DNA from 3 places in the Niameybacter sp. genome. Region 2 is predicted to be linked to each of the others. Evidence: predicted binding sites of a transcription regulator. Region 2 holds the regulator's gene; each other region holds the start of a gene.

Region 1 (4,244 bases), on a different contig from region 2:
TAATCTGTCCCTTGTACTTTGAACGCATCTTCTTCAAATTTTGGAAGTTGGCCTGTACCTGTCATACTTGCACGGTTTACCATAAATGGAGGGAACACTTCTGTATAGCCATGTTTGTCTACATGCATATCTAACATAAAGTTCATGATTGCACGCTCAAGTCTAGCACCTAATCCTTTGTAGAATGTGAAACGTGCACCTGTTACTTTTGCACCTTTTTCAAAATCAAGGATGTCTAAGTCTTCGCCAAGATCCCAATGTGGTTTGATTTCAAAATCAAATGTTCTTACATCACCAATTCTTCTAAGCTCAATGTTTTCTTCATCACTTACACCTACTGGCACTTGTGGGTTTGGTGTGTTTGGAAGTGTAAGAAGGATGTTCATAAGTGTTTCATCTACTTCTTTAACTTGTTGGTCAATCCCTTTAATTTCATCTGATAATTCTTTCATTTCAGCAAGTACTGCTGTTACATCTCTGCCTTCTTTTTTCATCATTGGTACTTGTTTAGACACAACGTTTTGTTTGTTTTTAAGTACTTCTACTTCTGCAAGAAGTTCACGTCTTTTAGTATCTAATGCTAAGAATCCTTCTAAATCATAGTTACCGCTTCTTTTGCCTAATGCTGCTTTTACCTCATCAAAATCACTACGTAATCTTTTAATATCTAACATATCTTTCACCTCTTCAAATTATTTAAATAAATTAAAAATAAAAAACGTCCTTTTATCTTCTTATAAGATAAAAGGACGATTGCATACTCGTGGTACCACCTTTATTCATCAACCTATAGGTTGACCTCTCATTGCTATAAAGGGCAATTCCCTCCTGACTCATCGTCAGCAACTCAGAAAGCGGAACGCTAAAGCCTGCTTACTAGTTCACACCACCCACTAGCTCTCTGCAAAACATGTTCTAAAGCTTTTCTCTCATCAACATTGTTTAATTATGGTATCAAAATCTTGATATTTGTTTCATTATATGATATTCATTTTAAAAATGCAAGACCTTATAATGCTTTATAACTTTTTTCAATTCGTATGTATATAACCTTTTTAATTTGTCTATACTACCAATGTACCAAGTGTGAGGTACATCGCTAAATCCCCCCTCAACCTAGATTTCCTCCCCCGAAATCTAGGTTATTTTTTTGCCCTAAACTTCCTCTACAAGGATTGCCTACTGCAACTACATAATCTGGTATATCTTTTGTTATAACACTTCCCGCTCCTATTACAATAGGGCATCTCATCTCTACACCACTTACTCTTAGGCTAGCTTCTACTGGATATGTAGCTGTATAGACTTATACATTAGGCGCAAACATTACATTATCTCTAATAGTAACTGTATTTACATCAAGAATCGTACAGTTATAGTTAACACAGAAATTTTTCCCTACTTTCATGTTATATCCATACTCACAAAAAATTAAGTTTCATATCTATACAACTATCATTATTCTATCTACTAGCATATTTTTCCTTAAAAATCTTTTTCGTTATATTTTTAACACTTTTTATTGACACTCTTCTTAACTCATGTTATTATTTAAGAGTAAACAGCATTATTTCTTAATCAAAAACTTAATCTTTACCAGATTAAGCTAATTTTTTTAACATCAATTGTTAAAATTATAACCAACTTGCCTAGTTAAAAGTATACCTTTGTCCCTAGCTAGGCAACTTATTTCAAGTTAATAATCACTTAAAAATATAGAACACATCCTAAGGAGGCTTTAATCATGTCAGAAAATAAAAAAGAACAAAAAGCACCAATTGTTGATGCAAATGTAATGGTAGACGAACTCGTAAAAAAAGCGAATATAGCGCTTGAACAATTTATGAACCTTAATCAAGAACAAGTAGATGAAATTACAAAAGCTATGGCTCTTGCTGGTCTTGCAGCTCAAATGAAACTTGCAAAAATGGCAGTTGAAGAAACAGGCCGTGGAATATTCGAAGATAAAGTTACAAAAAACATTTTCGCAACAGAATACATTTATCACAGTATTAAGCATGACAAAACTGTTGGTGTTATTGAAGATAATGATGATGAAGGTTACATGGAAGTAGCAGAACCAATCGGTGTCATTGCTGGGGTTACACCTGTTACAAATCCAACTTCTACAACAATGTTCAAATCAATCATTGCAATGAAAACAAGAAATCCAATCATCTTTGGTTTCCACCCATCAGCTCAAAAATGTTCGGTTGAAGCTGCTAAAACAGTAAGAGATGCTGCTATCGCTGCCGGTGCTCCTGAAAACTGTATCCAATGGGTTGAGTATCCATCAATCGAAGCAACTTCAGCACTTATGAATCATACAGGTGTAGCTATGATCCTTGCTACTGGTGGTTCTGGAATGGTTCGTTCTGCATACTCAGCTGGTAAACCAGCACTTGGTGTAGGACCTGGTAACGTTCCTGCTTTCATTGACAAAACAGCTAACCTTGAAAGATCTCTTACAGACCTTATCCTTTCAAAATCATTTGATAATGGTATGATTTGTGCATCTGAACAAGCTGCTATCATTGAAGCCCCTGTTTATGATAAAGCTATTGCTTACATGAAAAAACATGGTTGCTACTTTGCTACAAAAGAAGAAATCAAAAAAATCGAACCTGTTGTTATCAATCCTGAAAAACACATGGTTAATCCAGATATTGTAGGTAAATACCCATATGAAATTGCTGCCCTTGCTGGTGTAACAATTCCAAAGGAAACAAAAATACTTTGTTGTGAAATCGAAGGTGTTGGTGCTCAGTACCCACTTTCAAGAGAAAAACTTTCTCCAGTACTTGCTGTACTTAAAGCTAAAGATGCAGCTGATGGTATTGAAAAATCAGCACAAATGGTTGAACTTGGTGGTCTTGGTCACTCATCAGTTGTCCATTCAACAGATCAATCAACAATCAACGCTTTCGCTGATAGACTTAAAACAGGTCGTATCATTGTAAACTCACCTTCTACACATGGTGCAATTGGTGATATCTACAATACAAATATGCCATCTCTTACACTTGGCTGTGGTTCATACGGACGTAACTCAACAACATCAAACGTTACTGCATCAAACTTAATCAATAAGAAAAGGGTGGCTAAGAGACGCGTGAATATGCAATGGTTTAAAATTCCAGAAAAAATCTACTTCGAACAAGGTTCTATCGCTTACCTTTCAAAAATGCCTGAAATCTCTCGTGCAATGATCGTAACTGATCCAATGATGGTTCAATTAGGCTATGTAGATAAATTAGTATATCAATTAAATAAGAACCAAAATAAAGTATCAATAGAAATTTTCAGTGATGTAGAGCCTGATCCAGACTTAGTAACAGTAAGAAAAGGCGCTGAAATGATGCGTTCATTCAAACCAGACGTAATCATCGCACTTGGTGGTGGTTCTGCAATGGATGCTGGTAAAGCTATGTGGTTATTCTACGAACACCCAGAAGCTGACTTCGAAGGTATGGCTCAAAAATTCTTAGATATTAGAAAACGTGTTTACAAGTTCCCTACAATGGGTAACACCTCTAAATTCGTAGCTATTCCAACAACATCAGGTACAGGTTCAGAAGTAACATCATTCGCAGTTATCTCTGATAGATCTAAAAATATGAAATACCCTCTTGCTGACTACGAACTAACTCCAGATGTAGCAATCATCGACCCTGAGTTTGTTATGACAGTTCCAGCTTCTGTAACAGCAGATACAGGTCTTGACGTATTAACACATGCTATCGAATCTTATGTATCTATCCTTGCATCAGACTACACAGATGCACTTGCAATTAAAGCTATTCAATTAGTATTTGAATACTTACCACGCTCATACAAATTGGGTGCAAAAGATCCTTTAGCTCGTGAGAAAATGCATAATGCATCATGTATCGCTGGTATGGCATTTACAAATGCATTCCTTGGTATTAACCACTCAATGGCTCATAAATTAGGCGCAGAGTTCCACATTCCTCACGGTCGTGCGAATGCTATCTTACTTCCTCATGTTATTGAGTACAATGGTGAAACAACACCAAGTAAGTTTGCTATCTTCCCTAAATATGAAAAATATATTGCTCCAGAGAAATTTGCTGAAATTGCCAAAGCACTTGGACTTAAAGCTTCTACTCCAGAAGAAGGTGTACAATCTTTAGTTAAAGCAATCCGTGACCTTATGAAAGAACTCAATATTCCAATGACTATCAAAGACTGTGGTATTGAAGAAAAAACATACATGGCAGCGG
Region 2 (4,244 bases):
TATTGAGCAACACATTAAAAATGTAGAATACAATATGCATCTTAATATTGATTGATAAAGAATCCCCGTAATGCTTGTATAAGTGCACTACGGGGATTCTTGTATGCTCGAAGAGGCGCTATTTTACTATAAGTTTTAGACTTAAAGTAAGCTTTCAAGTTCTTCCGAAGTTGTTTCCCAGTTGCCATAGAGTGTAGCCACATCTGCTTCAGATTGAGCCTTTAGGTTAAGTACCTCGCGTGATTTATCTGGGTCTGTATAGATTTCTTCTAGACAAAGCTGTTCATCAAAAGTGATCACTTCAGTTTCTTTTGATTCAATCTGTGCTTCAATCTCTTTTAATGCAGCCTGCAGTTTTTTTATGCGATTTTGAAGTTCTTTTTGCTTTTGCCAGTCTTCTTTTGTAGAAGGCGTACTAGGCTTAGCATAAGCAGAAGAAGTAGAGAGGGTTATACTCACAGGGGCTTCCTTTTTCTTCTCCATAAAGTAGTCATAGTCACCTAGATACATGGTCATATGGTCATTTGCCATATCGAGTACTTTAGTAGCTGTCTGATTAATAAAATAACGGTCATGAGATACATAAAGAATGGTACCTTCATACTGGTTAAGTGCATTTTCAAGAACCTCTTTGGACATCATATCAAGGTGGTTAGTCGGCTCATCTAGGATGAGAAAATTGGCTTTAGAAAGCATGATTTTAGCGAGAGCTACACGGCCCTTTTCACCACCACTTAAAGCACGAATAGGCTTAAATACATCTTCACCTGTGAAAAGGAAGCTAGCTAACATATTACGAATTTCTGTATTTGTAAGATCAGGATAGGTATGTTGAATTTCTTCCATAATAGTAGCACTTAAGTCTAGAGTAGCATGCTCTTGGTCATAGTAACCAATATGTACGTTAGCACCTAGAGCGATAGTACCATTAGAGATATCCGAAGTCCCCATAATCATACGGAAGAGAGTTGTTTTACCGATACCATTTGGGCCTACAATAGCAACTTTTTCTCCGCGTTTGATGTCAAAGTCAATTCCACTAAAAAGTGTGCCATCTTCAAAAGATTTAGCAAGTGATTTGACTGTAAGGACATCATTTCCACTTGTAATACGTGGACTTAACACTAAGTTCATGGGTTTGTCATCAATCATAGGTAAGTCTATAATTTCTATTTTATCTAAAAGTTTTTCACGGCTTCTAGCACGTTTAATAGATTTTTCTCGATTAAACTGACGTAGCTTTGCAATGACAGCACGTTGTTTAGCTATTTCTTGTTGTTGCTTCTCATACTGATGCATAGCTGCTTCATAAACTTTTTCACTTTCAATAATAAAGTGACTGTAGTTCCCATTATAGACCATAGCGCGTCCAAACTCTAAGTGAATGACTTTAGTAACAACACGATCTAAGAAGTAGCGATCATGAGAGATAATAAGTACTGCCCCTTTGTAGCTTCTTAAGTAGTTTTCAAGCCACTCTGTAGCAGCAATATCTAAATGGTTAGTGGGCTCATCTAGAAGAAGTAAATCAGGTTCTTCTAAAAGAAGCTTAGCAAGTGCTACACGTGTTTTTTGTCCACCTGATAGCGTAGTGATAGGCTGATTGTAGATTTCTTCTTTTAGACCAAGCCCTTTAAGCACACCTTTTACTAAACTTTTATATTCATAGCCTTTTTTGTTTTCAAAAGTCATACGTAGTGCATCATAAGTGTGGGTAAGCTCCATGGAATGTGTTCTTGCAATTTCTTCTTCCATTTGATGTAGCTTTTCTTCTAAAGCAATGACTTCATCAAAAACATGCAAAAGCTCTTCGTAAACACTATGAGTAGAGTTAAATTGCATGTTTTGTTCTAAATAGCCAAGTGTTGCACCTTTGGCAAAGAAAAGGTCGCCGCCGTCGCAAGACAGTTCTCCTGTTAAAATTCTAAATAAAGTTGTTTTACCAGCCCCGTTATTTCCAACAAGGGCAACTTTTTCCGTATCTTCTATATGAAATGAAATATCTTTTAACACAACTTCTTCGTTAAAAGATTTACGTATACTATGGCAGTTAGCAATCATAAGTGAACCTCCTCGTTAATGTAGTTTCATATTAACAGAAAATCAGTAAAAATAAAAGTCAAGAATAGAAGGTGCAGATTGACAAAAAAAAAACTAAAATGCTATACTAGACTAATAGAAAGAGAAGGAGGTAAAGATGTGACTGAAGAGAGAAAAATTTCTATGGCAGTAATTCGTAGATTACCAAGATATTATAGAAATTTAGCAGAATTACTAGACAATGGTGTAACTAAAATATCTTCTAGAGAATTAAGTGAGAGAATGAAAGTTACAGCTTCTCAAATTAGACAGGATCTTAACAACTTCGGCGGTTTTGGACAGCAAGGATATGGATATAATGTAGAATATTTACACAAAGAAATAGGAAAAATACTAGGACTTGAAAAAACACATAGTATGATTATTGTAGGGGTAGGTAATTTAGGTCAGGCCCTTGCAAACTATACAACTTTTGCAAAACGTGGTTTTAATTTAATCGGATTATTTGATGTCAATCCAAGACTTGTAGGTATGAGTATTCGTGGCCTAGAAGTTATGGATATTGACCAGATGGAAGCGTTCGTAAAAGAACATAAAGTAGATATTGCCATTTTGACAATGCCTAAGACAAAAGTCAAAGAAACAGCTGAGAATTTGGCTAATTGGGGTGTAAGAGGACTTTGGAACTTCTCACCTGTAGATTTATTTGTACCAGATGGTGTACAAGTTGAGAACGTACATCTTTCACATTCATTAATGACGCTTGCGTATAAGATTAATGAAGGCGAAGAATAATTATGAGATTTTATTTAAATACTTCCAAGTAAGACGATAACATAGTCTTGCTTGGAAGTATTTTTGCTAAATAAAACTATTTAGGTAACTTTTACGTGACGATATATAAAGTACAGCAAGATAAAGAAAGAGAAAAAATGGTCAAAGGGGTTATAGATAAAAACTAGTATACGGTTAAGGTGTTGATAGCTAATGATTTGATCCAACAAAAGGAGAAAGAGCTTATAGGCTATTTAAAAGAGCAAGGCAATTTAACCTTTACTAGTACTTACATAATATAGTAGGCTATAAGCATATTGATAAATTGGATAAGAAGTTGGGGGATTCTAAAAAGTGATAGTAGGAATAGGGAATGATATAGTAGAAGTAGAACGTATTAAAAAAGTAGCTTTACGTACGCCAGCCTTTTTGGAGAAACTTTTGACAATAAATGAGAAAACACGTTTAGTAACTGGGGATAAGCTACAGTTTGAATCTATAGCAGGTGTATTTGCGGCTAAAGAAGCAGTGAGTAAGGCATTAGGTACGGGGTTTGTAAATTTTGAAGTAAAGGACATTGAAGTGACAAAGGATACAAAGGGAAAACCAGAGATTCAACTTCATGGAGGAGCCTTGATACTAGCGAGAGAGCTCGGGATTACGCACATACATCTTAGTATTTCACATACAAAAGATTATGCTACGGCTTTTGTGATTGCAGAAAAGGGGAATGTAGATGAAACTTGCAACAAAAAGTGAAATGAATCAGCTAGATCAAGAGGCACTAATCAAGTATCATATTCCAAGCCTGCTACTTATGGAACAAGCAGCGAGTAGGCTTTTTGAATACGTTGTGGCTCATCATAAAGGCAAACGCATCCTTATTCTATGCGGACCTGGAAATAATGGAGGAGATGGCTTAGCTCTAGCAAGACAACTTGTATGCTTAGGTGGTATGCAGGTGAGAATTGGCCTTGCAACAACTTTAGACAAGCTTTCAAAGGATGGAAAGTGCTATTATGCTATTTGTGAAAAGTTGGGGATACCTTGTGTGAACGTATTGATAGATAGGAAACAGCAAGAGGAACACATGGAATGGGCAGAGGTAATAGTAGATGGTATTTTTGGAACTGGACTTACAAGGAATGTAGAAGGGGACTTAGCGATGCTTCTTCAACAAGTTAACAAGGTAAATGCCTTTAAACTGAGCATTGATATGCCTTCAGGGATTGCATGTGATACAGGAGATGTATTAGGTGAAGCAATTAGGGCAGATTGCACCATCACTTTTCAAATGGGAAAGGTAGGGCAGTTTTTATATCCTGGCATGACTTATATAGGGGAGTTGAGAATTGTAGAAATTGGTATTCCAGGTCAGCTTGTAGAGGAAATGAGAGGAAAATACTGTGCTATTGATAAGACACTCGTGC
Region 3 (4,244 bases), on a different contig from region 2:
AGTGCTTCACCTACGCCGAGGAAAACTTGAAAATCCGTTTTTTCATGTTCCTGTTGTGGAAGAATAGGACGCATAGCAGAAAGACGTCTTTCTGTGTTAATGTAAGTTCCAGTTTTTTTCAGACCTGAAACAACAGGGAAGAAAACATCTGCATCTTGTGATGTATGGGTATCGTCATAAATATCTTGAACGATGAAAAGTTCAAGGTGTTTAAGTGCTTCTTGGAAGGTAGAGTTGTTGGTCCAAGAATGACGAGGATTAGTAGAGACTACCCAAAGCGCTTTGATTTCACCACTAGTAATTTTTTCGATAATAGCATTGTAAGGGAGTGTTGGCTTGTTGATAAGCTGATCGTCCCTTATTTCAAGTGCATTACAAACAGCTTGACGTCTTACTGTGTTGTCATAGTCGCCACCTCCATAGAGGCCTGCTGTGTTACTAAATATACGTGAGCCCATGGCATTACATTGTCCTGTAATAGAGTTGGCGCCAGTACCAGGACGTCCTATATTGCCAGTCATAAGTGCGATATTAATAATAGCTTGAGCAGTTCTTACAGCTTCATAGCCTTGGTTAACACCCATCGTCCACCAAAGAGATACACTTTTACCTGTATGAATGAGTTCAGCCATTTCATATAAGCTGTCCAAGGAAAGTCCAGTTTTTTTTGCAACAATATCAGGTGTATAGGTAGTAACAAGTGATTTGAAACCCTCAAAGTTTTCAGTATGCGCTTCAATGTACTGGGTATCAATATAATCTTTTTCAATGAGAATATGAGCAAGTCCATAGAAAAGATAAATATCTGTTTTACCATTGAGTGGATAGAAATAATCAGCTTTTTGAGCTGTTTCAGAGCGACGAGGGTCAATGACGATGACTTTCTTATTTGGATTGCGACGAATACGATCCCAGATAATTGGATGTGTCACAATAGGATTTGCACCAATTAAGAAAATGGTATCTGAAAGTTCAAAGTCATTTAAAGTGTAAGGAGGTGCATCAAATCCGAAGCTTTGTTTGTGTGCAACAACAGAAGTTGCCATACAAAGTCTAGTATTACCATCTACATGTCCTTTTAAAAAGTTGCGCATAACATGAGAAAATAGAGCCATTTCTTCTAAAGGTAATTGACCTGTGCTAATGGCAGCAATACTGTCACTTCCATAAGTTTGTTGAATATTAAGGAGCTTGTCTGCTACATAGTGATAAGCCACGTCCCAAGGAAGTTCTTGCATTTCGCCTTGTGCACTGCGAATCTTTGGTAGAGGTGAGGGTTTGAATTTTGTATTTTGCTTATCTAGAGAGATGCCTTTAATGCAAGAGAAACCCTTGTTAACAGGATAGGTAGGTGTAGGTAGTACTTTTACGATTTGCTCATTTTCCACATAGAAATCAAGATTACACGCTAATGAACATACATTACATGTAGATTGCACTTTTTTCATGGAGAGCCTCCTTTTTGATAATTAATTAACGATAGATAAATTATAATCCTTTATGAATAAAAGCACCGTGACTAATCTCACGGTGCCTTGAAAAATCGAGAAAGGGCATGGGTGTCTGGAACAAAAATATATTTATGCTCATAAATGATGAGTTGATTTTCTACTAAGATTTTAAGAGAACGTGAAATAGTTTCACGATAAGATCCTAATAATTCGGCAAGAGCCGTGATTGTAATAGGGAAGTCAAGCATAACACCACTTTCATGAGGAATACCATAATCTTGAGTAAGTTTCCAAATTTTTGCAGCTAATTTTTTCTCCATTTTAATAATAGAGGTAGAGTTTTTGATTTGGCGATAGAGTCGCCGAATCCGTTTGCTAATATGATTGACAAAGTTCTGAGTAAGTCTAAAGTCTTGTTGCAATAAGGGTATAAAATCAGAACGATAAAAAGTGAGAATCGTACAATCTGCATGGGTTTTACAGCTAATAGAAGCAGGGAGGTCATCAAAGAGTGTTTCGTTGAGCAAAGTATCTTTCCCTAATATGAATATAGTCTTAATTTGACCATTTGAGTTTGTTTTATACAGTGTAACAGTTCCAGATAAAATAATATAAAAGCAATGGAGTCTATCCTTTTCTCTAAACAGGTGGGTACCACTTTTATAAGTTTTAACATGACCTATACTTTCTAGATGAGCATAGGTAGTAGGCAAGAGTGCTTCGAATAAGCTAAGTTGTTCTAGTGTTTCCTTTGTAATACGTGCCATAAATATCTACCTTTTTTATATTTGGATTTTGGTTGCTTTATCTATTATATGATTAAATATCAAAAATTAAAATGAAAAAGAAAAAGTAGTCAGAGAACGTGATAAACATCACAGTTTTTTGAAGGTGAATCCCATATACTGACACAAGAATATCATGTTAATGAATTAACAAGTATAGAAAGAACGGAGTGTAGGAAATGGGATATAAAACAAGTACAGCACACTTAGATTGTATTTTGAGAGAACTTTCGAAAGAATATAGTATTTATGCACCGAAGACTTTTATTGGAGAAGGGACTTACTCAGATACCAATCGTATACGATATGGCAGAGTAGAGTCTGTAGAGGAAATTAATTTCAAAGAGAAGTCAGAGTTCTCATATAAAGAAGTTTTAACACCTATTTCCGAGACACTCTTCTATTTTACAGAAGATGAAGTGAAAGAGTCAGATGAACCGAAAAAGGGAGCGATTATTTTCTTGCGTAGTTGTGATCTACATGCTGTAAAACGTATGGATGATATTTACCTTAGAAATGGTTTTGAAGATATATATTATAAAAGAATTAGAGAAAAGACCAAATTTATCCTAATGGGATGTACAGAGTCCTTTGAGCGTTGTTTTTGTGTAGATATGGATACAAATAGAACAAGCAACTATGATGCTTATATTAAGGTGCAAGGTAATGAGGCATTTATTGAAGGGGGCTTTGAGGCACTTTTCTCACGTCTTGAAGAAGTGGAAGAAGTAAGTGTTAAACCAGACTATGTGATAGAAAACAAAACAAGAGTCAATATCCCAGAAAATTTATCGGCTGAAGTTATGGATAGTGCGATGTGGAATGAGTACAACGAACGTTGTATTGCATGTGGTCGTTGTAACTTTGTATGTCCAACATGTACATGTTTTACAATGCAAGATGTATTTTACGAAGGATCTGATCATAAAAGGGCAGGTGAACGTCGTAGAGTATGGGCATCTTGTCAAGTTGATGGATTTACCAATATGGCGGGTGGACATAGCTTTAGAGGTGACAAAGGGCAACGTATGCGTTTTAAAGTGCTACACAAAGTGCATGATTATAAGAAACGTTTTGGCCACCACATGTGCGTAGGATGTGGACGTTGTGACGATATTTGTCCGGAGTATATCTCATATTCAGCATGTATTAACAAATTATCAGATGCTATGAAGGAGGTTCAATCGTAATGAAAAATGAATATATCCCTTTTTTATCAGAAATCAAAGAGGTTATTAAACATACAGAAATTGAATATACCTTCCGTATGGCATTTGAGGGCACAGTTAAGCCAGGTCAGTTCTTCGAAGTATCTATTCCGAAATATGGTGAAGCACCTATTTCAGTAAGTGGTATGAGTGAAGGTACAGTAGACCTTACCATTCGTAAAGTAGGGAAAGTAACTGGTGAAATCTTTGAAAAATATGTGGGTGATAAACTCTTTTTAAGAGGGCCATATGGGAATGGGTTTGATCTTGATGTATATAGAAATCATGAAATTGTAGTAGTAGCAGGTGGTACAGGTCTTTCACCTGTTAGAGGTATTGTGGAGCATTTTGCTAAATCTAGTGAAGCATGTAAAGGGCTTACACTTATTACAGGTTTCAAAACACCAGAGGATGTACTTTTTAAAGCAGATTTAGAAGAATGGAGTCATACGGCTCACATTACGGTAACAGTTGACCAAGCGCCAGAAGGTTATGAGGGGCCAGTAGGACTTGTAACAAAATATATTCCAGAACTTCCAATTCAAGATTTAGAGCATGTACAGGTTATAGTAGTAGGTCCTCCTATTATGATGAAGTTTACAGTGCAAGCATTCTTAAAACGTGGTATTAAAGAAGAAAATATTTGGATTTCGCAAGAGCGAAAAATGTGCTGCGGTATTGGTAAATGTGGACATTGTAAGATGGGTGATACTTATATTTGTCTAGAAGGCCCAGTGTTTAACTATACACAAGGCAAATTGTTAAGGGATTAAGAGGAGGAAGCTATGGATATTAATACA

Evidence for each region. The regulator Rex, encoded in region 2, represses fermentation and respiration genes when NADH is low (regulators of the CRP and FNR family bind a similar motif). The targets are predictions, from matches to a motif close to ATTGTTAANTANTTAACAAT.
Region 1: the regulator Rex is predicted to act here: its motif matches at 1,625-1,644, upstream of adhE (bifunctional acetaldehyde-CoA/alcohol dehydrogenase).
Region 3: the regulator Rex is predicted to act here: its motif matches at 2,372-2,391, upstream of asrA (anaerobic sulfite reductase subunit AsrA).

The regions. Positions count from the first base shown of each region.
Region 1 covers NZ_JAVVQU010000042.1:13,990-18,233, reverse strand. Annotated here, with positions in the region: gene serS (serine--tRNA ligase) at 1-674, opposite strand, end outside; T-box leader at 743-945, opposite strand; gene RRY75_RS11220 (hypothetical protein) at 1,112-1,252, opposite strand; gene adhE (bifunctional acetaldehyde-CoA/alcohol dehydrogenase) at 1,745-4,244, shown strand, end outside.
Region 2 covers NZ_JAVVQU010000017.1:36,749-40,992, forward strand. Annotated here, with positions in the region: gene RRY75_RS06500 (GntR family transcriptional regulator) at 1-55, shown strand, start outside; gene RRY75_RS06505 (ABC-F family ATP-binding cassette domain-containing protein) at 142-2,061, opposite strand; gene RRY75_RS06510 (redox-sensing transcriptional repressor Rex) at 2,200-2,835, shown strand; gene RRY75_RS06515 (holo-ACP synthase) at 3,169-3,573, shown strand; gene RRY75_RS06520 (NAD(P)H-hydrate dehydratase) at 3,551-4,244, shown strand, end outside.
Region 3 covers NZ_JAVVQU010000020.1:42,035-46,278, reverse strand. Annotated here, with positions in the region: gene RRY75_RS07305 (molybdopterin oxidoreductase family protein) at 1-1,448, opposite strand, end outside; gene RRY75_RS07300 (Crp/Fnr family transcriptional regulator) at 1,526-2,218, opposite strand; gene asrA (anaerobic sulfite reductase subunit AsrA) at 2,416-3,426, shown strand; gene asrB (anaerobic sulfite reductase subunit AsrB) at 3,426-4,217, shown strand; gene asrC (sulfite reductase subunit C) at 4,230-4,244, shown strand, end outside.